3 regions of the Ruegeria sp. CH6 genome follow, and region 1 is predicted to be linked to each of the others. Evidence: riboswitches for the same ligand, from Rfam matches in the RefSeq annotation. Region 1 holds a riboswitch; each other region holds the start of a gene.
What was found. Region 1 has a riboswitch for thiamine pyrophosphate ahead of thiB (thiamine ABC transporter substrate binding subunit). Riboswitches for the same ligand answer to the same signal wherever they lie in the genome.
Positions count from the first base shown of each region.

Region 2: linked by a shared signal. The riboswitch ahead of thiD (bifunctional hydroxymethylpyrimidine kinase/phosphomethylpyrimidine kinase) and the one ahead of thiB (thiamine ABC transporter substrate binding subunit) in region 1 are both predicted to bind thiamine pyrophosphate.
Region 3: linked by a shared signal. The riboswitch ahead of thiC (phosphomethylpyrimidine synthase ThiC) and the one ahead of thiB (thiamine ABC transporter substrate binding subunit) in region 1 are both predicted to bind thiamine pyrophosphate.

Region 1 covers NZ_JBQFQS010000005.1:198,038-208,272, forward strand. Annotated here, with positions in the region: gene ACR0CW_RS13525 (heme/hemin ABC transporter substrate-binding protein) at 1-290, shown strand, start outside; gene ACR0CW_RS13530 (FecCD family ABC transporter permease) at 287-1,363, shown strand; gene ACR0CW_RS13535 (heme ABC transporter ATP-binding protein) at 1,366-2,148, shown strand; gene queC (7-cyano-7-deazaguanine synthase QueC) at 2,351-3,049, shown strand; gene queD (6-carboxytetrahydropterin synthase QueD) at 3,049-3,402, shown strand; gene queE (7-carboxy-7-deazaguanine synthase QueE) at 3,399-4,100, shown strand; gene queF (preQ(1) synthase) at 4,116-4,580, shown strand; gene ACR0CW_RS13560 (glutathione S-transferase) at 4,659-5,315, shown strand; gene ACR0CW_RS13565 (winged helix-turn-helix transcriptional regulator) at 5,292-5,876, opposite strand; gene ACR0CW_RS13570 (VOC family protein) at 5,916-6,293, shown strand; TPP riboswitch at 6,444-6,550, shown strand; gene thiB (thiamine ABC transporter substrate binding subunit) at 6,583-7,563, shown strand; gene ACR0CW_RS13580 (thiamine/thiamine pyrophosphate ABC transporter permease ThiP) at 7,539-9,086, shown strand; gene ACR0CW_RS13585 (thiamine ABC transporter ATP-binding protein) at 9,073-9,765, shown strand; gene ACR0CW_RS13590 (ArsB/NhaD family transporter) at 9,941-10,235, opposite strand, start outside.
Region 2 covers NZ_JBQFQS010000012.1:81,859-92,093, reverse strand. Annotated here, with positions in the region: gene ACR0CW_RS19025 (ABC transporter ATP-binding protein) at 1-220, opposite strand, end outside; gene tenA (thiaminase II) at 217-891, opposite strand; gene ACR0CW_RS19015 (ABC transporter substrate-binding protein) at 888-1,823, opposite strand; gene ACR0CW_RS19010 (HesA/MoeB/ThiF family protein) at 1,843-2,805, opposite strand; gene ACR0CW_RS19005 (thiamine phosphate synthase) at 2,802-3,398, opposite strand; gene ACR0CW_RS19000 (thiazole synthase) at 3,395-4,165, opposite strand; gene thiS (sulfur carrier protein ThiS) at 4,168-4,362, opposite strand; gene thiO (glycine oxidase ThiO) at 4,346-5,323, opposite strand; gene thiD (bifunctional hydroxymethylpyrimidine kinase/phosphomethylpyrimidine kinase) at 5,320-6,123, opposite strand; TPP riboswitch at 6,166-6,271, opposite strand; gene dnaJ (molecular chaperone DnaJ) at 6,400-7,548, opposite strand; gene dnaK (molecular chaperone DnaK) at 7,623-9,530, opposite strand; gene ACR0CW_RS18970 (alpha-ketoglutarate-dependent dioxygenase AlkB family protein) at 9,744-10,235, shown strand, end outside.
Region 3 covers NZ_JBQFQS010000004.1:315,830-326,064, forward strand. Annotated here, with positions in the region: gene ACR0CW_RS12285 (B12-binding domain-containing radical SAM protein) at 1-278, shown strand, start outside; gene ACR0CW_RS12290 (DUF7055 domain-containing protein) at 275-1,993, shown strand; gene ACR0CW_RS12295 (hypothetical protein) at 2,348-3,391, shown strand; gene ACR0CW_RS12300 (nucleotidyltransferase family protein) at 3,478-3,828, opposite strand; gene thiC (phosphomethylpyrimidine synthase ThiC) at 3,943-5,733, opposite strand; TPP riboswitch at 5,843-5,962, opposite strand; gene ACR0CW_RS12310 (hypothetical protein) at 6,104-10,235, opposite strand, start outside.

The DNA.
Region 1 (10,235 bases):
CACTCGCCGGCGGCGTAAACGCGGCCGCCAGTTTTTCGGGATACAAACCCATTTCGCCCGAAGCGATGGCAACCGCAGCTCCGGATGTGATCCTGATGATGGATCGCCAAGGCGGTCACGCGACACCGGATGAAGAGCTTTTTCAGATACCATCAATTGCGCTGACACCAGCTGGCCAGAACAAGAGGCTGATACGGATGCAGGGTCTTTACATACTGGGGTTCGGACCACGCACGGCAAATGCGATCAGCGACCTTTCTAAAGCGCTTCAAAACAAGCAGGGCCTATGAGCATTGCACTTGAGCATGATGAACTGATCAAACCACCAAAGGACCGCCGCGCAACCGCACGACGCGTAACGTTTGCGTTGTTTTTGCTGCTGTGTCTGGTCAGTGCCATCAGCCTTTCGATCGGAGCATCCGAAGCTTCGCTCCGCGCGACCATCTCTGACCTGATTTCAGGCCGTGAAGTTTCCGACCTGAACCGGATCGTCTTGTGGGATATCAGACTGCCCAGATTGGCGATGGGCATGCTGGTCGGAGCCGCCCTAGCGGTGTCAGGCGTGGTCATGCAAGGCCTGTTCCGCAACCCGCTGGCCGACCCGGGAATTGTCGGTGTCAGCGCCGGAGCGGGGCTTGGTGCGATCTCAGCGATCATCCTGGGAAGCTATCTGCCCGCCGCCATATTGAGCGTGGTTGGCAATGGTCTTGTGGCCGTTGCCGCGTTCCTTGGTGGATGGGCATCGGTCCTTATCCTCTATCGTGTTTCGACCCGGCGCGGGCAGACTTCGGTCGCGACGATGTTGCTGGCCGGTATCGCCCTGGGAGCATTGTCGGGCGCGGTATCGGGTGTTTTGGTCTATATGGCCGATGATCAGCAACTGCGTGATCTGACCTTTTGGGGCATGGGCTCGCTTGCCGGTGCTACATGGATCAAAGTGGTGACCGTGGCGCCAATCATTCTGATAGCGGTGATCAGCACCCAGTTTCTTGCACGTGCTCTGAACGGAATGGCGATGGGCGAAGCTGTCGCGCATCACATCGGAATACCTGTACAACGCAGCAAGAATCTGGCGATCCTGGCTGTGGCAGCTGCAACCGGAGCAGCCGTCGCAGTTTCGGGTGGCATTGGGTTTATCGGGATCGTCGTACCGCACCTTCTGCGGCTGGGAACAGGTCCCGATCACCACAGATTGCTGATGAATTCAGCGCTGCTGGGCGCCAGCTTGCTGCTTTGCGCGGACATGATCAGCCGCGTCATCGTTGCACCGGCTGAACTGCCTATTGGTATCGTCACTGCAATACTCGGAACACCTGTATTCCTGTGGATTCTGCTGCGGCGCCACGGAACGATGGGGATGTAGAAATGGAAGCGACAAACATCCGCGTGACACTGGGCAGAAAGGAAATTCTGCATGGCATCGACTTCAAGGCAGAACCGGGAAAGGTTACGGCGATTATTGGTCCCAACGGATCAGGTAAGTCCACCTTGCTCAAGACGCTGTCGGGCGAAATTACGGGCGCGGGAACGATAACGCTCAACGGGTCTGACATCTCATCCCTGCAGCCATGGGAACTATCCCCGATGCGGGGTGTCCTTCCACAAGCCTCATCCGTTGCCTTTCCCTTCACCGTGCTCGAGATCGTTCGGCTTGGGCTAGCGCGCGGGTTGGCCGGTGCAGATGAACACTTGCCGATTCAAACGCTGAAGCATGTCGACCTAGCCGGGTTTGAAAACCGATCCTATCAGGAGCTGTCGGGGGGCGAGCAGCAGCGTGTGCAACTGGCCCGCGTTCTCACGCAGGTTTGGGAAACTCCGGACAGTTCCGAGACCAAGTGGCTGCTGCTGGATGAACCCGTCGCCAGCCTGGACATCGCCCATCAGTTCACGGTCCTCGATATCGCCCGAGATTTTGCATCGCGAGGCGGCGGTGTGGTGGTGGTCATGCATGACCTCAATCTGACCGCACTGTTCGCGGACACTATCTATGTGCTTTCGCAAGGCCGCGTTTGGGGATCGGGTGCACCATCGGAGGTTTTGAACGACGACATGATGCGGGATGTTTACGGCATCAATTTGCAGATGAACAAAACACCCCCGACTCAGGTGCCCTTCGTACTGCCACAGGCCATGTACCAGAACACCTGACAGACCTAGTTTGATCGCGATCACCTGCATTCAGGACCGCGACCCTACACGTCCTGATATCAAAATCCTGTTTATCGCGGATAGCAGCCAAAACTGCCCCCACGGCTCAACGCAAAGTGCATTGCATTCTGCGCGGTTTGCTCCTATGCGTCCCGGCCACCGGTCGCAGCCTACCCGGGTATCAAAACAAGGACTGAAAATCATGAAGACTACATTGGTCTGCTCCGGCGGACTCGATTCCGTTTCGCTTGCTCACGTTCTGGCGAATGACGGACAATTGTCGCGTCTTGTGTCATTTGACTATGGCCAGCGGCACAACAAAGAACTGGCCTTTGCCGCCGCCTGTTCCGAGCGTCTGAACGTACCCCATCACGTGATTGATCTGCGATCCGTCGGGGCATCGCTAACTGGTTCTGCGCTGACGGATGACCTGGACGTACCAGACGGCCATTACGCCGAAGACACGATGAAAGTCACAGTGGTGCCGAACCGCAATGCGATCATGCTGACCATCGCATATGGTGTCGCCGCCGCTGCGGGTGACGACGCCGTTGCAGCTGCGGTGCATGGCGGGGATCACTTCATCTATCCCGATTGCCGTCCTGCATTCACGGATGCGTTCGATGCGATGCAACGCACGGCTCTTGATGGCTACGCAGATGTCTCGTTGTACGTCCCCTTCGTGCATCGTTCCAAGGCTGACATCGTTGCCGAAGGTGCACGGGTTAACACACCATTTGATCAGACGTGGTCCTGCTACAAGGGCGGAGAAAGCCACTGTGGTCGTTGCGGCACCTGTGTGGAGCGGCGCGAAGCATTCGATCTTGCCGGTGTAGCTGACCCGACCCTTTATGAAGACCCCGATTTCTGGCGCGCGGCGGTTGCAGGAAAGCAAGACTGATGTTCCGGATCACCAAAGAGTTTCACTTCTCTGCCTCACATCAGCTGGGCCACCTGCCCGAAACACATCAATGCGCACGGCTGCATGGGCATAACTATATCGTGGTGGTCGAACTGGCCGCAGCCGAATTGAATCAGGACGGTTTTGTTCGGGACTATCAGGAACTGAAGCCCCTCAAGACCTATATCGACGACAGCTTTGATCACCGACATCTGAACGATGTGATGAACGAAATCTCAACCGCCGAGAACCTGGCGCGTCACTTCTATGAATGGTGTTCAGCCCGCTGGCCAGAAACGGCGGCCGTCAAGGTATCTGAAACACCTAAGACCTGGGCGGAGTATCGGCCATGAGCTTGAGGATATCCGAGATCTTCGGCCCCACTGTACAGGGCGAAGGCGCACTGATCGGCGAACCGACGGTCTTTGTCAGGTCCGGCGGATGTGATTTTCGTTGTTCGTGGTGCGACAGCCCCCATGCAGTCGATAGCGACTATCGTCATGACTGGACCCCGATGAAGGCCGAGACGGTCTGGGCCGAGGTCCAACGCCTGTCCGGCGGGCAACCATTGACCGTTTCGCTGTCAGGCGGCAATCCGGCCATTCAGGATTTCGCCCCGCTCATTGCACTGGGCAAGGAACATGGATACGGATTTGCCTGCGAAACCCAGGGCTCGATCGCCAAGCCGTGGTTCTCAGATCTCAACATGCTGATCCTGAGCCCCAAACCGCCAAGCAGCGGGGAAATGATGGATTGGGGTCAGTTTGACGCCTGCTTGGCTGCACGCCCAACCCATACCGTCCTGAAGATTGTGATCTTCGATGGTGCTGATTTTGATTGGGCGCGCGAAGTTGCAGATCGTTATCCGGATCTGCCGCTCTATCTTCAGCCCGGAAATCCGAACAGCGATCCCACGGAACCCATCGACCTGGGTGAAACGACAGGACGATTGGAATGGCTGATCGACACAACCCTTAACGCACGATGGTTCAGACCCCGTATTCTTCCCCAGCTGCATGTACTTGTCTGGGGTAACAAGCGCGGCGTCTGAGCAAAGGAGAAACACATGAGTGACAGCATCTACAGCAATCTCACCCAGTTGGGCGGCTCAACACAGATGCCTGCCAGCCCCGAAGAGGCCGAGCTGGAGCGTGTCCAGAACCCGCAGGCGGACGTGGACTACAACGTTCGCTTTACGGCACCCGAATTTACCTCGCTCTGCCCGATGACGGGACAACCCGACTTTGCACATCTGGTGATCGACTACGTACCGGGTGAGTGGCTGGTCGAAAGCAAGTCACTGAAACTGTTCCTTGGTTCTTTCCGGAACCACGGTGCATTTCACGAGGATTGCACAATCTCGATCGCGCGGCGTCTGACAGAGTTCCTTGAACCCCGCTGGCTGCGTATCGGCGGATATTGGTATCCGCGCGGGGGCATACCGATTGATGTGTTCTGGCAAACCGGTGCGATGCCCGAAGGCGTCTGGATTCCCGATCAGGGAGTGCCACCGTATCGCGGGCGCGGCTGAGCTGATGATGCGGGCGGGGCAATCGAGCGCTGCGCCCGCATATTTGACTATGACACAGAAAGCCGGATAGATCGCGATATGGCTCAGCACCCTGTTTTCTGGACGTTTCGTCGGTGTCCTTATGCGATGAGGGCGCGCCTCGCGCTGGTCAGCGCGGGTGTAAAGGTCGAGCTGCGTGAGATCCTGCTGCGGGACAAACCACAGGCTTTTCTTGATACTTCAGCGTCTGGGACAGTGCCCGCACTTCGAACCAATGATCAGGTTCTGGATGAGAGTCTGGACATTATGATCTGGGCTTTGGAAGAGAGCGACCCCCAACAGTTGCTCGATATGCCAAAGGAAGGTTGGGAGCTGATCTCAACAAATGACGGCCCGTTCAAGGATGCGCTGGATCACACCAAATACGCCACGCGATATCCCGATCTGGACGAAGAGGTTGAGCGACAAAAAGCTGCCACCTATCTGACCGACTTTGACCAAAAACTGGATGGGCAGGCGTGGCTGTTCGGAGATCGACCAACGATTGCAGATCTGGCAATGCTGCCATTCGTGCGCCAGTTCGCAAATATTGACCGTGTGTGGTTTGACGCTCAGCCTTGGCCCAACCTGATCAGATGGCTGGACCAGTTTCTGGCAAGCGACACCTTTGGGCAAATCATGCACAAATACGCCCCTTGGTCAGAAGGTGATGTGCCGATCTGGTTCGGAACCTCAGACGCTGTCTCCGACCTTTAACTGCCGCAACTGCGAACCGGTTTTGAACACAATCACCGGACCTGTGATTGCTGTGATTGTTTCACCGGTATTTATCGGATGGTAAGTCGCACGGGGTGGCCGTGCGCCATCATCGATGTCGCGTTGCACCCAGTCCCGCTCTTCCATCATCCGCAAGGACTGTGAGAGGGCGCGATCAGTGATCGTCAGCAGGTTTCGCCTGATCTCGTTAAAGTGGCTCAGTTCGTGAAGGGTTGCCAGAACCGGCAACGTCCATGAGCGCCGAAGCAGATCCTGATTATCTTCGCTGGTCGCAGACAGGATCTGATTGGCGAACCGGGCTGCCACTGCACCACGCTGTGTCAGTCGAAATTCCGGTCGCAACGGATGGCCGTAGCCCGGGTTTCGCTCAAGCAATCCAATTTGGATGAGATGATCTACACTCTGAGAGAATGACGTACGGCCCGCGCCGGTTGCAGCCAACAATGGCGCCTGCCGCCCAGGGACACCTTCGTGAAGATTGGAAAGAATGGGCAGGGCCCACGCCCGCGAAGTGATGTTGACAAGTGCATCAATGTACATAAAGTATAGTTACTATATTTTACCTTAAAAGGAAAGATGATGCCGCTCATTTCCCTGGAAGAAACCATAACAATTGCGCTGTCGGTTAAGGATCGTCACGCCAGCGCCGATTGGTACGAGAGCATGCTTGGCTTCAAAACGCTTTATCATGCAGATGAGGCAGGTTGGTCAGAGCTAGAAACCCTGACCAAGGGCGTAACCCTTGGGCTTGGTGAGCACACCAAACCCGCGCCCGGAAACTGCGTCCCTGTATTCGGCATCGCCGACCTAGACAGCGCAAGGCAAAAGCTAGAACAGGCTGATGTTCAGTTTGACGGCCCAACAGATGTAGTCGAAGGCATGGTCAAGACGGCAACATTCTATGACCCCGATGGCAATGCCTTCATGCTTGCCCAAGATTTGACGGGCGGGTCCTGAGGAATTGTAGACTCAAGGATCGTTGCCGAAGTTGCGGCAACGATCTGCAATTAATGTCAGATATGAGCAATTTGTGAGCGCTACCTTTCGGTTCGTGCACCCTGGGTGACGCGATTATAGTTGTAATCGGGTCTCCATCCTCCTAATCACAGCTTCACCTCGGGGTGCGTGGCATGCCGCGCTGAGATGCCTATCAGGCGAACCCGTTGAACCTGAACCGGCTAGAACCGGCGGAGGGAAAGGTGACGGTTTCATCCATCCTTGCCCTCTCGCCGCAATGGAGGATGATATGAAACATCTGCTGATTGCTGCGGGATTACTGAGTGCAACTTCGGCTATTGCCGCCGACAAACCTCAGCTCACCGTGTACACCTATGACAGCTTTGTCTCGGACTGGGGGCCGGGTCCGCAGGTCGAAGAAGCTTTTGAAGCGGTCTGCAATTGCGATCTGAATCTTGTTGGCGTTGAAGATGGCGCCGCCCTGCTGTCACGTATCCGGCTTGAGGGCGAAAACTCGGAAGCTGACGTGGTGCTGGGACTGGATACCAGTCTAATTAATGCGGCCAAGGAAACCGGTCTGTTTGCACCCAGTTCCGTTACAGCTGACTACGCGCTGCCGATTGAATGGACCGACGACGTTTTTGCGCCCTACGACTGGGGCTATTTCGCCTTTGTTCACAACGCTGATTACTCGGCCCCAGCGAATTTCCGTGAATTGGCGAACAGCGAGACAAAGATCATCATTCAGGATCCACGTTCTTCCACACCCGGTCTTGGTCTGTTGTTGTGGGTGAAGGCGGCCTATGGCGACGAGGCACCCGAAATCTGGGCTGGTCTTGCAGACAATATCGTAACAGTCACCAAAGGGTGGTCCGAGGCCTATGGTCTGTTCCTCGAAGGTGAATCGGATATGGTCCTCAGCTATACCACCTCTCCGGCCTATCACCTGATCGCTGAAGAAGACGCTTCGAAATCGGCGGTTGTCTTTGACGAAGGTAATTACATGCAGGTTGAAGTGGCAGGGAAACTCGCCGGGACTGATCAGCCGGAACTGGCGGATCAATTCCTGGAATTCATGGTTTCGGATGCGTTCCAGCAGATTATTCCTACAACCAACTGGATGTACCCGGCAGTGACCCCGGCAGCTGGGTTGCCCGAAGGGTTTGAAACCCTGACCGTTCCGGAAAAGGCTCTGCTCTTTTCACCCGATGAAGCCGCCGACGTGCGGGATCAGGCACTTGCAGAATGGTTGAGCGCGCTCAGCCAGTAAGCCCATTGCCGGGTATCGGCGCGGCTGCCCTAGTCGCCGCGCTGATACTGGGCACGCTGGCCGCAGTCGCCCTGCGTGCCGAAGCAGGCGGTGGATTTGGTCCGGCCGACTGGGCTGCCCTGCGCTTTACACTTACCCAAGCGATACTTTCCGCTCTGTTCAGTATTGGATTGGCGGTTCCGGTTGCACGAGCACTCGCCCGGCGACGGTTTCCCGGGCGTCGCGCGCTGATTGCGCTGCTTGGCGCGCCGTTCATTCTTCCCGTTATCGTTGCGATAATCGGATTGCTGCAGGTCTTTGGTCGGGCCGGCTGGATCTCTGATATATTGGGCTATTTTGGCTTCGCACCCATTCGCATCTACGGTCTGCATGGTGTGGTATTGGCCCATGTATTCTTCAATTTGCCCCTTGCCACGCGCCTCATCCTGCAGGGATGGCAAGAAATTCCGGCCGAGCGATTTCGCCTCGCTGCTCAGTTAGGCTGCAACGGAATGGCCATGTTCCGGTTGATCGAGTTGCCGATGCTAAGACGGATTTTACCGGGCGTGCTTGCGGTAATCTTCGCCATTTGCCTGACCAGTTTTGCTGTTGCGCTGACTCTGGGTGGCGGGCCCCGTGCGACCACAATCGAACTCGCGATCTATCAGGCCTTTACCTATGACTTTGACCTCGGCCGTGCTGCACTGTTGTCGGCGCTACAACTGGCCCTGACTGCCGCTGCAGCTTTGGCCGCCCTAAGGTTTTCTCGCGGAGACGGCTTCGGCACCGGGCTGGATCGCCCCATCCGCCGGTGGGATGGCGGCGCGCCCATTGCCGATGCCTTATGGATCATTGCAGCGGCCGCGTTCCTGCTGCTTCCTTTGGCATCTGTTGTGATTTCAGGATTTGCTGGTCTCTTCGAAACGCCAGCTTTGGTGTTCCGCGCCGCATTGACCTCGGTCATGGTGGCGGCCGCGAGCACTGTAATCTTGCTGCTGCTGGCGCTGCCCATGGCCACCGCTGTCGCGACCGGGCGCTATGGCATTGTTGAGCTCAGCGGCATCCTCGGGCTGGCCGCATCACCGCTGGTGATTGGTACTGGACTGTTCATCCTTGTCAGGCCTGTGGCCAACCCGACAGCGCTTGCGCTTCCGGTGACGGCGCTGGTCAACGCAGTTATGGCTCTGCCCTTCGCATTGCGCATTCTTGTCCCGGCCGCGCGCGATGTGGTGTCGCGACACGGCCGACTGGCGCTTTCCCTCGACATGACCAACATGACCTTCTTTGTCCGCATTCTGCTTCCTCGAATGCGCGCGCAGATCGGTTTTGCAGCCGGGCTGGCCGCAGCCCTTTCGATGGGAGATCTCGGGGTGATCGCACTGTTCGCAGACGCCCAGATAGCAACGCTGCCTTTACAGATTTACCGCCTGATGGGAGCTTATCAAATGCAAGCCGCCGCCGGAGGGGCGCTGCTTTTGCTGCTGTTGTCCATGTCGGCGTTCTGGATATTGGATCGCGGAGGACGCTGGCATGCTGAAGCTTAGTGATTGCGTCATTGAAAATGGTAATTTCACCCTGCACGCCGATCTTGGCATCGAACCCGGGGCGAGCGTTGCAATCATTGGCCCATCAGGTGCAGGTAAATCGACATTGCTGGAAACCATTGCCGGTTTTCGTTCCCTAACTCAGGGTCAAATATTCTGGCAGGGTACCGAGATAACAGACCTGCCACCGGGCAAGCGTCCCCTGGCCATGCTGTTTCAGGACGGCAACCTGTTCCCTCATTTGACCGCTGAGCAGAATATCGCTTTGGGCGTGCGCCCAAATGGACGACTAAGCCCTGACGAACAAGGTGAGGTCCAAACCGCCCTGGCACGTGTGAGTCTGGCGGGAATGGGCACTCGCAAACCCGCTGAGCTATCTGGCGGGCAGCAAAGTCGGGTGGCTTTGGCCCGAGTGCTCGTTCAACGACGTCAGGTGCTATTGCTGGATGAACCGTTCGCTGCACTTGGCCCTGCTTTGAAAGCCGAAATGCTGGATTTAGTTGCTGATTTGATTGAGGGGACTGGCACAACTCTGTTGATGATCAGTCACGATCCGCAGGACGCGCGCCGCATTACCGATCAGACAATACTCGTTGCCGAAGGTCAGGCCCATTCGCCGGTTGAAACGACAGAGTTGCTCGACAACCCACCACCCAGCCTGCGCAACTACCTGGGATAGTCGCTTCGGCACAAGGCGATTTGCCAGATGTTAGGCCTGCACATTGTCAGGGCATTCTGTGCTGCATCGTGCACTCTCATAGTACGTAGAGATAGATAAGGCCCGTCAGGGGCATGAAACCAAAGGTTCACATGCCCCTGACAATGAAAGGCCGTTTCGCATCTAACGCAATGCGTCAGAAGTAGCGCAACCAGATGTATACGTTCGCGATCATCAGGGTCAGGATCATGATCGGGAATGCAATTTTAGCGAACGCGATAAAGCCGATGGGCTGCTTTGCTTTCTCGGCAAAAGCTGCGACCGTCAGGTTCGCGCTCGCGCCCAGCAAGGTACCGTTGCCACCCAGACAAGCCCCAAGCGCCAATGACCACCACAGCGGTTCAATCGCATCTTCTCCACCAAACGTGTCGGCTGTGGACTCGATCAGCGGAATCATGGTCGCCACGAAGGGAATGTTGTCGAGGATCGCC
Region 2 (10,235 bases), on a different contig from region 1:
CAGCGACTGGTTTCCCGTCACTGGCGGCGATCTGGCCAGAAAAATCAGCGCCTGTGTCCAGCCCCGCGATCAACCGCAGGACTGTGGTTTTTCCAACGCCCGATCCACCCAAAAGGCAGGTCCACTGCCCAGACGCCAGCGACAGCGACAATGGCGCGAAAAGGCTCGCGCTGCCGATAGACGCCTGGCCCTTGAAGTTCAGATCGGGCGCTGGTGTCATGGGGTGAGGCCCATCTGCCAGAAGTTGACCTCAAGCTCAGTCGCGGTACAGAACGTCTGGCACAGGCGATCCCAGCGTGGGGATGCCTCAAAATCTGCACTAATACGCCGTGTTAGAGCCGAATCCAGCAACTCTCCAACCGCATAACAGGCCTGTTGATACTCATCACTCGAATAAGCGTCGATCCAGTCACGATAGGTCTCAGAGGTCGCCTCGGCAGCAAGGCGGGTACCGATTTCACCATACCCCATCACACAAGGTACAAGGGCCGCAAGCAGATCGAGCAGATCACCACTGTAACCCGCCTCGAGCACATAGCGTGTATAAGCGAGGTTTTCGGCCCGCTCTGGCGTGGCGAACAGCTGATGCTGCGGGATGCCTTCGGCCTCGCAAATGCCGATATGCAGCTTCATCTCTTCGCTGATCAAACCATTCATGGTGCGGGATGCAGCCAGCATCTCGTCATGCGTTTCAGATTTCACCACCGCCAGCGCCCAAGCGCGAGAAAAGTGGATCAGAAACACATAATCCTGTCGCAGATAGTGCAGGAACGCCTCACGTGGGAGCGTTCCATCCTTCATCCCTTCGACAAAGGCGTGGCGGGTGTAATCCCGCCACGGCCCCTGTGCGGCATCACGCATCAACGTGAAGGCTTTGCCATAATCGCTCATTGTGAAGTCACATCGATAGTGATGTCGCTGACGGGGTTGATGCTGTCGATCATGCCGCTGTCTTTCAGGAAAGCCTCGAACCGGGCATAGCGGCCTGCGTCAAAACCCGCAGGGCGCAGCGCGAAGCGGGGCAATGTATCCACCCAGGCGCGGGCATTCAGCTCATCCTGCAACTCAACTGAGGTTGCGGCGAAGATTTCCCAGCTTTCTTCCGGGTTGTTGACGATGAACTGCGTGGCCTTCTCGGTTGCGGCCAGAAAGCGGGCGACTTTGTCGGCGTCCATCGTATCAGGATTGGCGACGTAGATCAGTTCATCATAGGGCGGCACACCTTCTTCTTCGATATAGAAGCAACGGCCGGCGACACCCTCGATATCCATCTGGTTCAGTTCAAAGTTGCGGAATGCCCCGATAACTGCATCGACCTGCCCGGTCATCAGCGACGGAGACAGAGAGAAATTGACGTTGATCATTTCGATGTCATCCAAGGCGACGTCATGCACGCCCAACATCGCGGACAAAACAGCCTCTTCGACACCCGCTACCGAAAAACCAACCTTCTTACCCTTGAGATCGGCAAGCGTTTCAATCGGACCATCCTTGAGCACCAGAAGACAGTTCAGCGGTGTTGCAACCAGCGTACCGACACGCTTGAGCGGCAGGCCTTCGTGGATCTGCAAGTGCAGCTGCGGTTGATAGGATACCGCCAGATCGGCCTGTCCGGCTGCAACCAGACGCGGCGGGGCTGACGGGTCTGCAGGCGGAATGACTTCAACCTCAAGCCCCTGATCGGCAAAGTAACCCTTTTCCTGCGCAATGATGATCGGTCCGTGATCCGGGTTCACGAACCAATCCAGCAACAAAGTCATCTTGTCTTCGGCCCATGCAGGCGTAGCGACCAGCAGGGCAACAGCTGTAATCAGCTTTTTCATGTCTCGCGTTTCCTTCTGTTCACGAGGTTGAGGCCGCGACGAGGACAATCTCGCCTGGCCAATCCGGTTGAATACGTTCAGCAGCGCGCCATGCCCGCAGGCCGGTCGAGCAACACAGGGCCAGTCTTTTTCCTTTGTTAGGCTCTGATATGAGATCTTCAGGAGTCGTCCGTTTGGCGTTCGGATGAATAAGCTCCGGCGCCTCCGGCGCATCCCTTAGCTCAACAATCACGTCAGCCTCGTTCAGCTGACTGGCGGAAACAAAGCGGAATGCCTGTGCTGGCTCGGGTGCTTGATCAAAGCGAAATCCGGTACTGCGGAACGTACGCGCATCGAACTGCACGAGATGCCCCAGAGGGCTCGGCTCAAGACCAAGGATGACGCCCAACGCCATCTGCGCTTGAAGCGAACCCAACATCGCAACCACGGGACCCAGCACCCCTGCTGTGGCGCAGCTTGCACCACTATCAGGAGCTTTGGGGAAAACCGCGCGCAATGAGGGGGCTCTGCCACAGAACCCACCGACATATCCCGACAGCCCCAGAACAGACGCGCTGATCAGGGGTTTTCTCAGCTCCAGGCAACTGTCTGATAAGGTGTAGCTGGCCGCGTAGCTGTCCGCGCAGTCCAACACCAAATCATGTTTGGATACCAGGTTTGCCACATTTTCGCTTGTTAGAGGCTGATTCAATTCCGAGATTTCGATTTCTCTGTTTAGTTCTCGGCAACGCTGAGCCGCCGCCTCTGCCTTTGAGCGGCCGCAGTCTTTCTCTGTAAACAAGGTCTGGCGATGGAGGTTCGATTGCTCAACAACATCCCCATCCATCACCGACAGATGACCAACCCCCGCCCCGGCCAACAATGGCAAAACAGGTGCTGCCAAACCACCAGCTCCGATCACAAGAACCCGCGATCTGGAAAGGCGTTTTTGCCCATCATCGCCGACCTCGGGCAGGATCATCTGTCGGGAATAGCGCGTCATTTGCAGACCTCGATCCATTCACGCACACGCCCTTCGGGATCGTCGTTGAGTGTGATGTCGGTGACAACTGAAACGATATCCGCGCCAGCCTCGAATACGCCGCGTGCGCGTTCAACACTCATGCCGCCAATACCGACCAAGGGGGTGTCACCTATCTGTGCTTTCCATTCGGTCACCCGCGGCAAGCCCTGTTGATGCCATTTCATCTTTTTCAGGATGGTCGGGTATACTGGGCCCAGCGCGACATAATTCGGGCCCATTGCCAATACGCGCTCAAGCTCGTCATCATCATGGGTTGAAACACCCAGTTTCAGACCGGCCTTACGGATCGCCTTGAGATCGGCGTCGTCCAAATCTTCCTGACCCAAGTGGATCCAGTCACAGCCCGCTTCGATAGCTGCCTGCCAGTAGTCATTCACCACCAGCACAGCACCATGTTTGCGACACAGAGCTTGTGACACTTCGATCTCGTGACGCACGACGTCGTCTGGCTGATCCTTGATGCGCAGCTGTACCAGCTTGACCCCCAAAGGCAGCATTCGGCGCAACCAGTCAGAGTGATCAAAGATTGGATAAAATCGATCAAGGGTCATGACAGGAACGCCTTTCCAATAACGGGAGTAGAGGCCTCGGCCATGTCGCGCGCTTCGATCGGATCGGCCTGATGGGCCAATTGTCCGGCCTGAACCGCCAGTGCCATCGCCTTGGCCATCGCAGCCGGATCACCCGCACGGGCAACGGCTGTGTTCAGAAGAACGGCATCAAAGCCCAGTTCCATTGCGTGGGCCGCATGGCTTGGCAGACCGATGCCTGCATCAACAACCAGTGGCACATCCGGGAATTCAGCACGCATGGCACGCAATGCGTATTCGTTGTTCAGCCCGCGACCTGACCCGATTGGCGCGCCCCAGGGCATCAGGACCTCGCAGCCGGCGGCCAGCAACCGTTCTCCGACGATCAGATCGTCCGTTGTGTACGGGAACACCTGAAACCCATCCTCGGTCAGGATGCGAGCGGCCTCGACCAACTGAAACACATCCGGCTGCAGGCTGTCCGTGTGACCGATCAGTTCCAGCTTGATCCAGGGCGTATCAAACACCTCACGTGCCATATGAGCCGTGGTAACTGCCTCTTTGACCGTGTGGCATCCAGCCGTGTTCGGCAAAACCAGCACGCCAAGCTCACGGATCATGGACCAGAACGTCTGTCCCGCGCCGCCCGCCCCTTCACGGCGGAGCGAAACCGTGGCCACGCCTGCTGCGCTTTGGCGAAAAGCCTGTTCCAGAATAGCAGGGCTGGGATATTGCGCTGTTCCCAGCATCAGGGGGGTTGGCAAATCGGTGCCGTAAAACCGTTTCATGCTCAGCCCCCCTGCATTGGCGCAACAACTTCGATCCGGTCGCCTTCGGCCAGTTTGTGGGCAATGCGCAGACTGGACGGGACGAAATCTTCGTTCACTGCCGTGGCAACGCGACCAGAGAACCCGCATTCCTTCAGCAGTTCAGACAAGGTTTCCGCGCGCACGTCGCGCGATTCACCGTTAAGGACGATCTTCATCAACCATCTCCGAGTGTTTGTTTTCCAACGCCAGATCGGCAACGCCCTGCGCCAATGCAGGCGCCAGCAGATAGCCGTGGCGATAGAGGCCATTGGCATAGATTGTCCGACCCAGCCGCCGGATGCGTGGCAGGTTGTCAGGAAAGGCTGGGCGAAGATCGACACCGATTTCCAACACCTCTGCCTCTCCAAAGGCTGGGTTCAGGGCATAGGCCGCGCTCAGCAGCTCCAGCATCGAACGCGCAGTGATACGGCTGCTGTCTTCGGATTCGATCATCGTGGCACCCAGCATGTAAATGCCGTCGCCGCGCGGCACGATGTAAAGCGGCATGCGTGGATGCAGCAGGCGTACGGGGCGGTTCAGCGCCACATCCGGGCAGCGGATTACCAGCATCTCACCCTTCACGCCGCGCAGATCGTGCAAGTACTCACGCGCATGCAGCCCGCGGCAGTCGATTGGATTCTCCAACTTCGCAGGTGCGAGTTTCTGATGAAACTCCACCCCCTGTTCGCGCAGCTGACGATAGAGATAGTTCAGCGCCTGCCGGGGATCGACATGCGCCTCTGCGCTAAAATGCAAGCCCTTTCCGAATCCATGTAAGTCAGGCTCTAATGCGGCAATTTTCGCCTGTTCAACCTGTTCAAAACCTTCGGTACGACGTGCGAAACGACGCAGATCCGGCAAATCCCGGGCATTGGCAACAACAAGGGTTCCGCATCGGTGTACCTGCGTCCGGCCCGCCCACCAATCGATGGCCTGTTGACCCAGTCGCAGCACAGGTTCCTCGGCGTTCTCGTATTCACACCATGGTGCCAGCATGCCACCAGCCCACCAGGAACACCCATGTGGGCCAGGCGGGCCGCCAGGATCAAAGACCTGAACGCGTGCGCCGCGGGAAACCAGTTCACTCGCGACCGCCAGACCGGCAACACCGGCACCTATGACAGACCAGACCGTCACGCCGACCAGACCTGATGGAAATGGTGCACCGGACCATGGCCCTGCCCTATGCAAAGGTCATCTGCGCGGGCAATTGCGCCCTGCAGATATCCATGCGCCTGAGTCACTGCTTCTGTCAGGTTCAATCCCTGTGCAAGTCCGGCGGCAATCGAAGATGACAATGTGCACCCGGTGCCGTGAGTGTTTCTTGTGGATTTGCGAGGCGCTTTGAAATCAGCCACTTTACCCGACGCATCAATCAGTAAGTCGTGGCAGATTTCGCCCTCTCCATGACCGCCTTTCATCAGAACGGCACGTGCACCCATCTCACAAAGGCCAAGACCTTGGGCGATCATATCTTCGGGCGTCCTGGCTGCGGTTTGTTCCAGCAGACAGGCTGCTTCGGGCAGGTTGGGCGTTATCACCGTTGCACGGGGCAACAGCACGTCACGCAAGGTCTGAACCGCCTCAGCGGCCAACAGGGCATCACCGGATTTAGCGACCATCACCGGGTCAAGCACAACCGGACCTTCGAAACCAGAAATCCCCTGAGCCACTGTCTGGATGATTTCGGGTGTTGCCAACATCCCGATTTTGATCGCACCGACGTCGAGGTCGCTCAGAACCGCTTCGATCTGCGCGGAGATCACCTCCAACGGGATGCCGTGTACCGCGGTCACCGCCTGAGTGTTTTGCGCCGTCACTGCGGTCAGAACGCTGGCGCCATAGACACCCAGCGCGGACATCGCCTTGAGGTCGGCCTGAATTCCGGCACCACCTCCGCTGTCCGATCCTGCGATTGTCAGGGCAATATGCGCCATGTCGTTGCTCCATATTCAAAGGGCAACGGGCATGGAAAACGTCTGTGCACTAAGACCGTTCCCTACGCCGGTATTGCCCGGATCAGGTTCGATGGGTTAGCGCATTCACGCCTCTCAGCCCCAAGACGGGGCACCCCAACGGTTCGCGCGGACAATCTCAGGGCTTGGACCGGGTTTCAAGGGCCAATCTGAACCGGTTTCAGATCAAACTGGACCTAAGGAACAAAAAAAGGCCGGCTCTGACGAACCGGCCTGACATTCTTGATTGCTGGGCTCTTAGCCCTTCATCCCATCCCAAAAGGATTTGACAGATGAGAAAAAGCTCTTTGATTCCGGGTGGTTGTCTTCGCCCAGATCCTCGAACTCACGCAGCAGTTCTTTCTGACGGCTGGTCAGGTTCACCGGTGTCTCGACGGCCAGTTCGATGAACATGTCGCCAACTCCGCCACCACGCAGCGCGGGCATACCCTTGCTACGCAGACGCATCTGGCGGCCAGACTGGCTGCCGGCCGGGATCTGCACGCGACCACGACCACCATCAATGGTCGGTACTTCGATCGAACCGCCCAGCGCAGCCTTGGCCATGCTTACCGGAACGCGGCAGTAAAGGTTTATGCTGTCACGCTCGAACAGCTGATGCTGCGCGACTTCGACAAATATGTAGAGATCCCCCGGAGGGCCACCCCGCATTCCGGCCTCACCCTCGCCAGCAAGGCGAATACGAGTACCGGTTTCAACACCGGCAGGGATATTGACCGAAAGAGCACGCTCTTTTTCGACACGGCCCGCGCCGTTGCAGGATTTACAGGGGTTCTTGATGATCTGACCAAGGCCAGAACAGGTCGGACAGGTTCGTTCGACCGTGAAGAAGCCCTGTTGCGCCCGCACCTTGCCCATACCCGAACAGGTCGGACAGGTTGTTGGCTCAACACCACTTTCCGCACCGGTGCCATCACAGGATGAACAGGCCACGGCAGTGGGTACATTGATAGTTTTCTGCAGGCCGGAATAGGCTTCTTCCAGCGTTACGCGCAGATTGTAGCGCAGGTCCGATCCACGTGCCGCACGACGTCCACCGCCGCCGCCACGCTGGCCACCCATGAAATCGCCGAACAGATCGTCGAAGACATCCGAAAACGCGCTGGAGAAATCACCAGAGCCAAATCCGCCACCGGGACGACCACCGCCACCCATGCCGTTCTCAAACGCAGCATGACCAAAGCGGTCATAAGCTGCTTTTTTGTCGGCATCACGCAGCACATCATAGGCCTCGTTGGCCTCTTTGAACTGCGCTTCAGCATCCGGATTGTCCTTGTTGCGGTCTGGATGAAGCTCTTTGGCTTTTTTGCGAAAGCCCTTTTTGATTTCATCCGACGAAGCGCTCTTGGACACGCCGAGCACTTCGTAATAGTCGCGTTTTGACATCAGTATTTCCTTATGCCTCAACGTAATCGGGCCGGCCCGGCAACCGGACCGGCCCAAATTGGCCCGGTTACCCGTTAGTTACGCTTGTCGTCGTCCAGATCTTCGAACTCGGCATCGACAATATCGTCATCACCCGGTGCGGCATCCGCGGCGGCAGGCTCATCTTCGCCCTCTTCCGCTTGCGCCTTATAGATGGCTTCACCCAGTTTCATGGCCGCTTCGGTCACGTTCTGGATGCCCGACTTGATCTTGTCCGCATTGTCCGTTTCCAGCTCATCCTTGAGCGCGGCAACGGCCAGCTCGATCGCTTCGACGGTCGACGGGTCGACCTTGTCGCCATGTTCCTCGATCGATTTCTCGGTCGCGTGAACAAGGCTTTCGGCCTGGTTCTTGGCTTCGACCAGCTCTTTGCGGGCCTTGTCTGCCTCGGCGTTTTCCTCGGCGTCCTTGACCATCTTGTCGATATCTTCGTCCGACAGACCGCCCGAGGCCTGGATGGTGATCTTCTGCTCTTTGCCGGTGCCTTTGTCCTTGGCCGAAACCGAGACAATGCCGTTGGCATCGATGTCAAAAGTCACCTCGATCTGAGGCATGCCGCGCGGTGCGGGCGGGATCTCTTCCAGATTGAACTGACCCAGGATCTTGTTGTCCGCGGCCATTTCGCGCTCACCCTGGAAACAGCGGATGGTCACGGCGTTCTGATTGTCCTCAGCGGTCGAGAAGACCTGAGACTTTTTGGTCGGGATCGTCGTGTTGCGGTCGATTAGGCGGGTGAACACGCCACCCAGCGTCTCGATGCCCAGCGACAGCGGGGTCACGTCCAGCAGAACCACGTCTTTGACGTCGCCCTGCAGAACACCGGCCTGAATGGCGGCGCCCATGGCAACAACTTCGTCCGGGTTCACACCCTTGTGCGGCTCTTTACCGAAGAACTTGGTGACCTCTTCGATCACTTTCGGCATCCGGGTCATACCACCGACCAGAACAACCTCGTCCACGTCGCCAGCCGACAGGCCTGCGTCTTTCAGAGCAGCCTGGCAAGGCTTCATCGACTTCTTGATCAGGTCGCCAACCAGCGATTCCAGCTTGGCACGAGTCAGTTTCATGACCATGTGCAGCGGCTGACCGTTTGCACCCATCGAGATGAACGGCTGGTTGATTTCGGTCTGCGAGGTCGAGGACAGCTCGATCTTGGCTTTTTCAGCAGCTTCTTTCAGACGCTGCAGGGCCATCTTGTCCTGAGACAGATCGACACCGTGTTCCTTTTTGAACTCATCCGCCAGGTAGTTGACGATGCGCATGTCAAAGTCTTCACCACCCAAGAAGGTGTCGCCGTTGGTCGACTTAACCTCGAACAGGCCATCGTCGATTTCCAGAATGGTTACGTCGAAGGTACCACCACCAAGGTCATAAACCGCGATGGTTTGGGTTTCTTCCTTGTCCAGACCATAGGCCAGCGCAGCTGCTGTCGGCTCGTTGATGATCCGCAGCACTTCCAGACCGGCGATTTTACCGGCGTCTTTGGTGGCCTGACGCTGTGCGTCGTTGAAGTATGCCGGAACGGTGATCACCGCCTGCGTGACTTCCTCACCCAGATAGCTCTCGGCGGTTTCCTTCATCTTACCCAGAGTGAAGGCCGAGATCTGGCTTGGGGAGTATTTTTCACCGCGGGCTTCAACCCACGCGTCGCCATTGCCGCCATCGACGATGGCGTACGGCACCATTTTCTTATCTTTTTCGACTTCTGCATCATCCACACGACGACCGATCAGACGCTTTACGCCAAAGATGGTGTTGTCGGGGTTGGTGACCGCCTGGCGTTTTGCAGGCTGACCGACCAGTCGCTCATCTTCGGTGAAGGCGACGATCGAGGGCGTGGTCCGCGCCCCTTCTGCGTTTTCGATGACCTTCGGCTGCGAGCCATCCATGATGGCAACGCACGAGTTTGTGGTACCGAGGTCAATGCCGATTACTTTTCCCATATTTTCAATCCCTTTCTCTTCAAGGCGATGTCCCGAGGTCCGGACCCGTTATGGCATCCGGCCCCGATCAGTGCTGCGCGACAGCACTACACCATCGCGCGTCCCGGCGTATATAAGGGCGGGACAAGAGGCCTGCAAGCGTTCTGAAATGCAGGTTTTCGGGATTCTGTAGCCTTTTTTGGCAAGGTTTTGGCAAGGATTGGGGATTCTTGAATGGCACGGCTGCTTTTGCGGGGGTTCGATATCAGAAAAGGCTATCTGGACGGGGCCGCGCAGACGCAGCTGATCGATGTCTTGCGTCCGATTCTGAAATCCGCGCCCCTGTTCCATCCCACCACCCCATCGGGCAAGCAGATGTCCGTACGCATGACCTCGGCCGGGGGTCTGGGCTGGGTGTCAGACAAAGCCGGGTATCGGTATCAGGACACCCATCCGAAAGGCGCGGCATGGCCTGCTATTCCGGATGTTATCCTGCAGATGTGGAAAGACCTGTGCAGTCCCGATCGCGATCCCGATTGCTGCCTGATCAACTATTATGGCGAGGGTGCCCGGATGGGCCTTCACCAGGACAAGGACGAAGCGGATTTCTCTTGGCCCGTACTGTCTGTCTCGCTGGGCGATGATGCACTCTTTCGAATTGGAAACACGACCCGGGGCGGCAAGACCGAGTCCATCTGGCTGAACTCAGGTGATATTGTGATCATG
Region 3 (10,235 bases), on a different contig from region 1:
ATTTTTGCGAATACGCAGTGCGCAAGTTCCACTTCCGTCCGACCTATATGGTGCGCAAAGCGCTGCAGGCGGTTACAAATCCCAAGGAAGGCCTGCGTTCGGTAAACGCATTCAAGAATTTCCTGTTGTCGATCATCCGTGGTGACAAAGCGGTGACCAGTGCATTGCCGCCAAAGCAAACCGAAATTGACGAAGCCTGGAACGCTCGGACGCGGGTGCCGCGCGGACGGATGGAAATGATCGAAGGAAAGAAAAGCCAGCTTAAACGCGCCAGTTGAGTAAGACGTTGCAAGCCTCAGATCTGCAATACGCCCGTGCTGGTGAAACCAGTGACCCTATGCTGCGCTATCAGTGGGCCATACGTGTTGCACTATGCGCCAAGCTCGGCTTCTTGGTGTTCTTCGCGTTCAACACCCAGTTCGTGATGGACGAATTCTGGCAATTCGGGCAGTCTAAATATCTGGGCAATGGGTTCTTTGATACGATCTGGCCGGCCAAGGCGGTCGGCTATGCGGTGTTTTACAAACCGGCGCATTGGCTGGGTTGGGATGCGGTGTCGGCCATCATGATCGGCCGCTTGCAGACCGCTTTACTGGCCTGCGGAACGCTGGCCCTGCTGTATGGCATCGCGCGGAAACTGGGTCAGGACCGGGTACGCGCGTTGCTGGTCATTCTGCTGGCCCTCAGCTTTTCAACCTTTATCGAGCGGGTATTTCGTACCCGATCCGAGTCTCTGGCGCTGTTTTTCGCAACTGCTGCGCTGTATTGGATCGTGCCCCGAGACATATCTCGTGCAAAGACTATTCTGATCGCCGGATTGTTCAGCGGGCTTGCCTTCATCGCGACGCAAAAGGCGGTTTACTTCAATCTCGCGCTTGGCCTTGGACTGGTGGTTGAGGCGCTTTTGCGTCTGGATCTACTAACTGCACTTAGGCGCGGCCTAATGCTGGTCGCCGGGTGGGTCATTCCCATTCTTGTCTACAGCATCGCGTTCGGTGGCTGGGACAGTCTGACGATACTGACCTCTCTTTTCCAAGGTCCGCTCAGGGTCGCCACAAGCGGACATGTCTATTACACCACTTTGGGGATGTTTTATGGGCAGACGATCGAGCGAAATCTGCTTCCTTATCTGCTCGCCGCTTTTGGACTGCTGGCAAGTCTCTACAGATGGAGGACGCTGACGTCCGGGCATAGGGTTGCGCTGGTTTTCACCCTTGTCATGATCGTGCTGATTGCACGTCATAATCAGCCCTGGCCCTATGTGTTTATCATGGTGATCCCGTTTCTGTGCCTTTGGGCCCCGGCCACACTGGACTACGCGGCACGCGGCAAGTTTCAGGCCAAATTGATCCATGCGGTATGGATCGTTGCCGTTCTTCTCAGCTTTGCCCGCAACATCACGTATATTGAACACGACAACCGGGCTGAGATTGATCTCATCCGGCAGGTCGAAACTCTGCTTGGGCCCAACGAAAAGTACTTTGATGGTATCGGTATGCTGTCAAACCACGCGGAATCTCAGCGCCGGTGGCTTGATACGCGACAGGTTCACATCGCGAATACCGAAGGCGAAGCTTCGGACTTCATGCGCAAACTGCGTGCCGTACCGCCGCATTTGATCATTGACACCTACCGAACCCAAAAACTGCGCGAGCTGATGAAACCGTTTCTTAAAAACTCCTATGTTCGGGTTGCGCCGAACATTGGCATTCCGGGAGTTCGCTTATCGGATGTCAGCGAAGTGACGTTTGAAACGCCTCTTGAGCAGGAATTCGGACTGTTCGACAAAAGCGGGCAACCAGTGGCGGTGTCATTGTTGGTCGAGGACGAACCAGTGCAGCTACCGGTGTTGTTGCAACCAGGGCCAAATCGCGTGCGTTTGGATGGCGCTGTCGATTGGCCTGTTTTCCTGCTGCCTGCGCACAAACCATATTCCGGCCTCCATCCGATTCCTGCACCCGAGCCGATTTTTGTCAGGGTCTATGATTACTGAAACAAGCAAACGCCGCTCTTGCAGCGCTGTTTGCCTGATTGATACCACCCAACCTGCGGATTGATGAAACGGTCCAATTTGAACTTAGAATTCTCATAGTCGGACACGAGCCTTAATTTCACCACCTTCTCGGATGAGAGAAAATCCAAAGCATCAGTTCGGATCTTATTTATGACAATGAATTCAATCGTTTTGGTCGCAGGCTTATTCGCAATATTAGTGGGGTTACGGTCTCGCAATCCGCGGCCGGCAGAAATCGACCTGATCGCAAACCCACAAACCCGGCAGGGGACAATTGGCCTGTATTTGTTGCGTGGGCCTTACACATTCATTGACCCCAGCGCGGACCCAACGATGTTGTTTAGTTTCCGCTACGGCGAAAGTCCGTTTACTTTGAAAACGGTGGCTTGGGCACTTGGGCTATCCTCCGTCTTTGTGGTCAGTGCAATCTACTTGGGCTGGGCGCTTTTTGATATCACAACCTACGGAGCGTGGAGCTTTTTTAACGATGACGTTCCAGCGAACAAGCGTTGGTTTCAGGCAGCCATCAGCGTGCTGCCCATGTTTGCGTTTGTGGCGGCGGCAGTAGATCGGGACAAGCTGAGTGCCCGTTTCTTCGGGGGATCAGATACTTACTATGATCTGGCGTATCAGATCGGCTACGGTGTGTTTCTGATTGTGCATAGTCGGGTCTTCGAAAACACTGGGCTGTTTATGATGTCCGGTTTCCTGGTCACTTTGGTGCCGAACGAGCGCAAGATGGCCTTTGTGCTTGGGTTGGCTCTGTCTGCGGCATTTGTGTTGGGGTATCTGGGTAATCTGGGTGCGACCCACGGAGCGATGTTGATCTTCATCCTATTTATCGCCGTCAGTGCGTGGCTTGCGTTTGTCGCGATGGTCGAAATTCTCAGCGCGTTGCGATGGCATGATGCCGGTGATGTGGCCATCCTCGCCGGGCTGGTCTGCATTGCGGCGATCGGACTTGTGCTAGCGCTGATTATCCCGTTTCTGATGGTGTTCGTTCTCTATGCGATCTTGGTTTTGACACCTGAGAGCGTAAGTAACGACTGGGTGAACCTGGTAGGTCCGTTCCGTGAGGGTGGTGTTCCGGCTGCCATTGTGCTGAGCATTGCCTGTATTCCGCCCCTCCTGCCAACGTTGTGGATCATGTGCCGTGGTCTGGGTACGCTGATTGCCAGAAACACCCCCATGATGTCTCACTTCATTGCAGAACTTAAGGTGAGTGAAGGGCCCCTGAACCAATCAGGGTTTGACAATCTGATGCGCCCGTATCGCAATGCCAATGTGCTGGGTTTCGGAGTATCCACGGTAGCGACCTTTGCATTGCTGGCCGCTGCGTTGTGGATACTCAGCACCGTCTATACAGTGACTGGCTGAAGCCCTTCGGGCTTCGCCAACCGTTTCGGCAGTCGCTGCACCAGTTTTCGAAGCTTTGCGAGTCAAGTCAGCCGCATACGCAACAACTAACCGGCCTCGTCTTCGAAGTACTGACGAAAGAAAACCGTGACGCCTTCGGATTTTATCGATCTTTCGATGGCCAGTCCTGCCCCCGGTGCAAACCACTCAAGCTGAACCCTGTGATTCAGCGCAGCTTCCAGATCTTCCACGCGGCGGTCATGCCAGTCCATATAGGCCATCTGAGCATAGTGATGCGGGCTGGCCGGGAACACTTGTATTGCCAGATCAAAGTCGCTGTTTGCGGAATGCGTACCACGAGCCCGGCTGCCGAAGAGGATCACTTTTCGAATAATTGAATGCTGCTTTGCCCAATATTTTATGGCGTTGCTGTGTTGCTCACTCAGTCCGTTAGTCACCGGTAAACCCTGTTTTTTTGCCTGATGCGGTCTATTTAGGTGTTCAATGTAACATCTCCTAGGTCCGTATTTCAGACGGATGCGAGACCGGTTGGACCGGTCTCGCCATACCGGTCAGTCTTCAACAGGCAGGTAAAGATCTCCACCTTCCCGGAACTTGGCGGCCATGGCCTCCATTCCTTCTTTTTGCGCCTCGGACCGGATGTCGTGGCTGATCCGCATCGAGCAGAATTTCGGCCCGCACATCGAACAGAAATGAGCGACCTTGTGCGCTTGTTTCGGCAGAGTCTGGTCGTGGAATTCGCGCGCGGTGTCGGGGTCGAGCGACAGGTTGAATTGATCTTCCCAACGGAATTCAAACCGGGCACGCGACAGGGCATCGTCACGGCGTTGCGCGCCTGGAAGTCCCTTTGCCAGATCCGCCGCATGGGCGGCGATCTTATAGGTGATCACGCCGGTTTTCACGTCGTCCCGATCCGGAAGCCCCAGATGCTCCTTGGGCGTGACGTAACAGAGCATCGCGCAACCGAACCAGCCGATCATCGCCGCGCCAATGCCACTGGTGATGTGGTCATAACCGGGTGCGATGTCGGTGGTCAGGGGGCCAAGCGTGTAGAAGGGGGCCTCGTGGCAGCACTCCAGCTGTTTGTCCATGTTCTCTTTGATCTTGTGCATCGCCACATGGCCGGGGCCTTCGATCATTACCTGACAGTCCTTTGCCCAGGCGATCTTAGTCAGCTCCCCCAGCGTCTCGAGCTCGGCAAACTGTGCTTCGTCATTGGCGTCAGCAATGGAGCCGGGACGCAGACCGTCCCCGAGACTGAACGACACATCATAGGCCCGGCAGATGTCGCAAATCTCATCGAAATGCTCATACAGGAAGCTTTCCTTGTGGTGATGCAGGCACCACTTGGCCATGATCGATCCGCCGCGCGACACGATGCCCGTCACCCGGTTCACCGTCATTGGAACCATGTGCAGGCGCACGCCCGCATGGATGGTGAAATAGTCCACGCCTTGTTCGGCCTGCTCGATCAGCGTGTCACGGAACACCTCCCATGTCAGGTCCTCGGCAATGCCGTTCACCTTTTCCAGCGCCTGATAGAGCGGCACGGTGCCGATCGGAACCGGTGAGTTGCGGATAATCCATTCACGGGTGTTGTGGATATTGCGGCCTGTGGACAGGTCCATGACCGTGTCGGCGCCCCAGCGGATCGACCAGACCATCTTGTCCACCTCCTCTTCCATCGAAGAGGTCACCGCCGAGGTCCCCATATTGGCGTTGATCTTGACCAGAAAATTGCGCCCGATGATCATAGGTTCGCTTTCGGGGTGGTTGATATTGGCGGGGATGATCGCGCGACCTGCGGCGACCTCATCCCGCACAAATTCCGGAGTCACATAGTCCGGTATGTTGGCACCCCAATCATTGCCTTCACGTTGCTCGGCCACGGCCTCGCGCAGCTGGTTTTCGCGGATGGCAATGAACTCCATCTCTGGCGTCACGATCCCGGCGCGGGCGTAAGCGAGTTGCGTCACCGCCTTGCCATCTGTTGCGCGCAGAGGCCGCGGGCGCACCGGAAACTCGGGCGTCAGGCGGTCGCCTTCTACAAACCCGTTATCCTCGGGCTTGATCTCGCGCCCTTCATACTCCTCGACATCGCCGCGCGATTCGATCCATTTGCGACGCAATGGTGTCAGGCCTTGTCGAATGTCGGTGATCACGTTCGGATCGGTGTAGGGGCCGGAGCTGTCATAGACCGGCAACGGCGGCTCACCCGCTGTCGGGTGGACCGAAATCTCGCGCATTGGAACGCGGACGTCAGGGTGCAGTGTGCCATTCACATAGATCTTACACGAAGCAGGCAGTTCACCTGTGGTGATTTTGGGGTTGGGGACATTCATGTTGGTGCTCCTCAAGCAGTTCAACTCAAAAAGACACCAGATGAGTTTTGGCTTGGGGAAACGAGAGGGTGTACGGCCCCCTGTTCGGAGTGCGCCCGCCCGGATCCATGGCCTGCGCGCCCTAGCTTCCTACGCCAGTATCAACTGGGTCAGGTTCAAAGGGTCGCGTCGCCGGGCAATGCCCCGTCAGCCTCTCAGTCCCCTCGGTGGGACTCCCCTGCGTGACCTTTGGTTAGCTCAGGCACCACGTCTGAGACAAGCCCTTATTCAGCCATGTTTCGATTTACATAAACACAGCGTTAGGTAGGAGGGCGCTGTCATCAGGAATTTGTCTCTGCGGCACCGGGTAGGTGCCGCAGAGATTTTTATTTTAGAACGACCACTTAAGACCGGCGCGCAGGAACGGGCCCTGAGCATTATCGCCGATCTCCTGTTCGGCCTTCAGCTCCAGCAGCATGTCCTGAACCAGATCTTTCTCATAACCAACTGCGACGCTTGCACCGGTAAAGTCTGTCGATGCAAAGATCACATTCTGAGTTGATGAGAAGACGGAGACATCGGCCTGCGAATCCCCCAGACCACGGCGCAGCACACCGCTTAGCTGGCCTGACAGAACTCCGCCATTGTTGAATTGTTTTTCAACTTCGGCACCCAACCGGGCTTCGATCACCTCGGTTGTGATGTCTCCGACCGTGGCATTCGCGACCGAGCCGGTTTCCGTGTAACCATCATCCTTCTGATTGGTATATCTGGCGTCTGCAAAACCGATCAGCCCGAAATTGTCGCTGACATCGAACGCGCGCTCAACACCGATATGTGCAGTCAGCAGTGTGCTGTCATAATCTGCCTTTGCATCGGCGCTGCCCGTGATCTGACGTGTTCGATCAGTCGAAAGCCAGCCGTAACCAAGCCCGGCCTCAACCGTGAACGCGCCAAACTGGCGACCCACCGCTGCATCCAGATAGAAGCCGGTGGTGTCAAAGTCGGTCGTGCGGCTATCACCATCGGCCGTGAACACGCCCATACCAAAAGCCAGTGCAATGCCGTTTTCTGTCTGGCCGGAAAGTCCGGCACTGCCGTTGAACAGCTTCACATCGGTTTTGACGTCAGGATCATTCTCGAACTCGCGATATTCTGCGTCGATCATTGCAAACGGGCGGAACCCACCGAAAGTCGCACCGGGCGCATTTCTGAACGAAACACCTTGTGTTACCTGCGGGGCTTGCTGGAACTGCAGCGCATTGCCGCTGCTGCCTACTACGCTGCCAAACATGGCGACGACATCGCCCGGCGTTGCAACGTCGGTCCCGTCAACGACAGCATATACCGGAGCTGCCCCACCTTCGTTCTGGACAAACCAGGCAGAGTCCTGATCCGAAATCTTGGTGGTGAATGTTCCCACAGTTGGTGCGGCGTCCTCAAAGCTGAAGACTTTGCTACCCCCTTGTGCGTCCAGATTCACATCGTGATCACCAACACGGATCCGGCCCGAGATGTTGTCTTTCGTATCTACGTTCAGGACACCTTTGCCGGTTCCCAGATAGATCGCATAAGCATCACCGCCGTCGGAAGTGGCCGAGATGGTTCCTACATCCGTAATCACGCCGTCAAAGTTCTCGAAATACAGACCATATGCATTCGCAGCGGGACCACCCGTTGCGCTTGCCGTGATAGATCCGGTGTTTGAGAACGTGCCCTGCATATTCTCGACCCAGATACCCGCAGCCAGCGCTTCGGCATCGTTAGTGCCGTTCGCTATTGCTGCAGCGGCGCTGATGGTGCCTGTGTTGGAGATGTCTGCGGTGACCTCATCATAGAGCAGGATCGACTGCGCTCTGACATTCTGGGCACCTTCGGCCCGAACCATGATGCTGCCGGTGTTCGCAACGCGACCCCCGGTGTTCCCACGCACATAGACGCCACGCGCGGTAGCATCATCTGCACCTGAAATACTGGTGGTACTGATGGTGCCAGAATTCGAGAGCGTGCTGTCAAAACCGTCCCTGATCTGGATGGCGCCTGCATAAGCCGACGCACTTGTTTCACCCTTGGCTGAAACAGTGATGGAGCCGCTGTTGGTGATGTCGCCCGCGACATCGTCCCCGACATAGAGACCATATCCTTCGGCCTCGTCCGTGGCATCCGTGGAGGTCACGTTGATCGAACCCGCATTGGTGAAGCTGCCCGCTAACGCGTTGCTGATATAGACACCGCCTGCTGTTGCAGAGGTTTCACCATCGGCCTTAACCGTGATTGCTCCGCTGTTCGAAACGTTGCCGTCTACTCCGCTCGCGTAGATGCCATACGCTTGCGCTTCAGAGCCAAGACCCTGCGCCTGCGCTGATATCGTGCCGCTGTTTGCGATGTTCCCACTTACAAGCGCACCGGCATAGAAACCGGCTGCCGAAGCAAAGGAATCGGGTGCAGTTGCCTGTGCCGAGATCGTGCCGGTATTGGTAAAGTCACCATCCAGCGTTGAGGATGAGTAGATGCCATATGCATAGGCCTGGGATTCATCGGCGATCGCCTGCACGGTTATGACGCCGTTGTTGATCGCATTACCTTCGAACCCACCACTGACATACAGGCCATAGGCTTCGGCCGAGGATGTTTCGTCCTGTGCAAAGGCATTGACGGAGCCGGAATTGAAGAAGTCTCCGGTAAGTCCGCTGCGGATATAGAATCCATAGACGGTCGCAGATGAGTAACCCTCTCCTCGGGCGCTCACCGAACCGGTGTTGACGATATTGCCGGTCATCCCGCCTCTGACATACAGGCCGTAGGCTTCTGCTTCTTCCGTTTCGTCAGTCGCGACTGCACTGATTGAACCGGAATTCACAAAGTTACCTTCAAGGCCATTGCGGATGTATATACCCGCGACGGTTGCTGAAGAATTCCCCTCACCTCGGACCGAGATGGTGCCGGTGTTGATGATATCGCCTTCCATTTCGCCGCTGACATACAGACCATAGGCATAAGCCTCATCCGTCTGGTCGATGGCGACGGCACTGATCGTTCCGCTGTTGCGGAAGGTTCCGTTGAAATCGCCACTGATTTCAAAGGCTGTCGCAGTGACCGAGGAATAACCCTCTCCACGAATGTCGACAGTGCCAGTGTTGATGATGTTTCCGGTCATGCCATTGCGAACTTGAAGCCCAAAAGCCTCGACTTCATCATCCACGACATCGCGTGCATGCACCGTAATCGTTCCGGTGTTGACGAAATCGCCTGTCAACCCATCACGTATATCGAATGCGATCGCCGTAGCTGATGATACCCCATCCGCACGAATGTTGATGTTGCCGGAGTTGAAGATGCTTCCGGTCATTGCGCCGCCAACGTACAACCCGGTGGCGACGCCCTCGTCATCGCTTGAGTTGGCCGTGACAGAGATGGAGCCCTGGTTTACGAAGTTGCCATCAAGATCTTCACCAATGTAGAAGCCTGCGGCATTGGCCTCGGTCACTGCATCGTGACGCACTGCGACGGAACCAGTGTTGATGAAATCGCTCGAGACACCGCCGTCTACGAAGACGCCGCTTGCATCCGGTGGGACAACTGCAAATGGTGGTGGAGGGGGAACAGGTCGTGACCGAGCAGCGGCGCTAACCGATCTGACGTCGATGGTGCCCGAATTAAAGAAGGCTCCGTCCAGCCCCTCGCCGAAATGGAAACCGCGTGCAGAGGCAGAGGTCTGTCCCAACGCGCGCACAACCACCGAACCGCTGTTGCCGACATTCCCTGTCACATCGCCACCGCTGTAGAATCCGACAGCAGATGCAAAGTCAGCGGTTTCCGTCGCCTGTGAAATCAGCGCGCCGGTGTTGACGAAATCGCCATTCACATCGGAGGACGAGTATATGCCGTATGCATAAGCTCCATCCTCTTCGGCAAATGCCGTAGCCGAGATCGTCCCGCTGTTGGTGACGTTACCGTCCACGCCGCTTGAGACATACAGGCCATACGCCTCGGCGGAATCGGTCTGATCTGTGGCAATAGCGGTCACCGAACCGGAATTGTTGAAATCGCCGGTCAGGCCGCTTGTGATGTAAAAGCCGGCAATGGTCGCAGAGGAATACGCATGTCCGATCGCCTGAACCGATCCGGAGTTGACGATATTGCCAGTCATGCCGCCGCTGACATAAAGGCCATAGGCTTCAGCTTCTTCGGTTTCATCAGTCGCAATGGCAGTGATCGATCCGGTGTTGTGAAAGTTGCCTTCCAGTCCACCGCGAATCTCGAATCCTGCGACGGTCGCCGATGAGTAGCCGTCGCCCCGGACAGCAATGGTGCCGCTGTTAAAGATATCGCCTTCCATGCCACCACGCACGGTCAGGGCATAGGCCTCGGCTTCGTCATCAGTGGTGTCTGTGGCGTTGACGGTTACAGTTCCGGTGTTGACGAAGTTACCGGTCAGGCCACCACGGATATCAAAGGCTGCTGCTGTCGCCGAAGAAACGCCCTCGGCCCGAATATCGATGCTGCCCCCGTTGACGATGTTA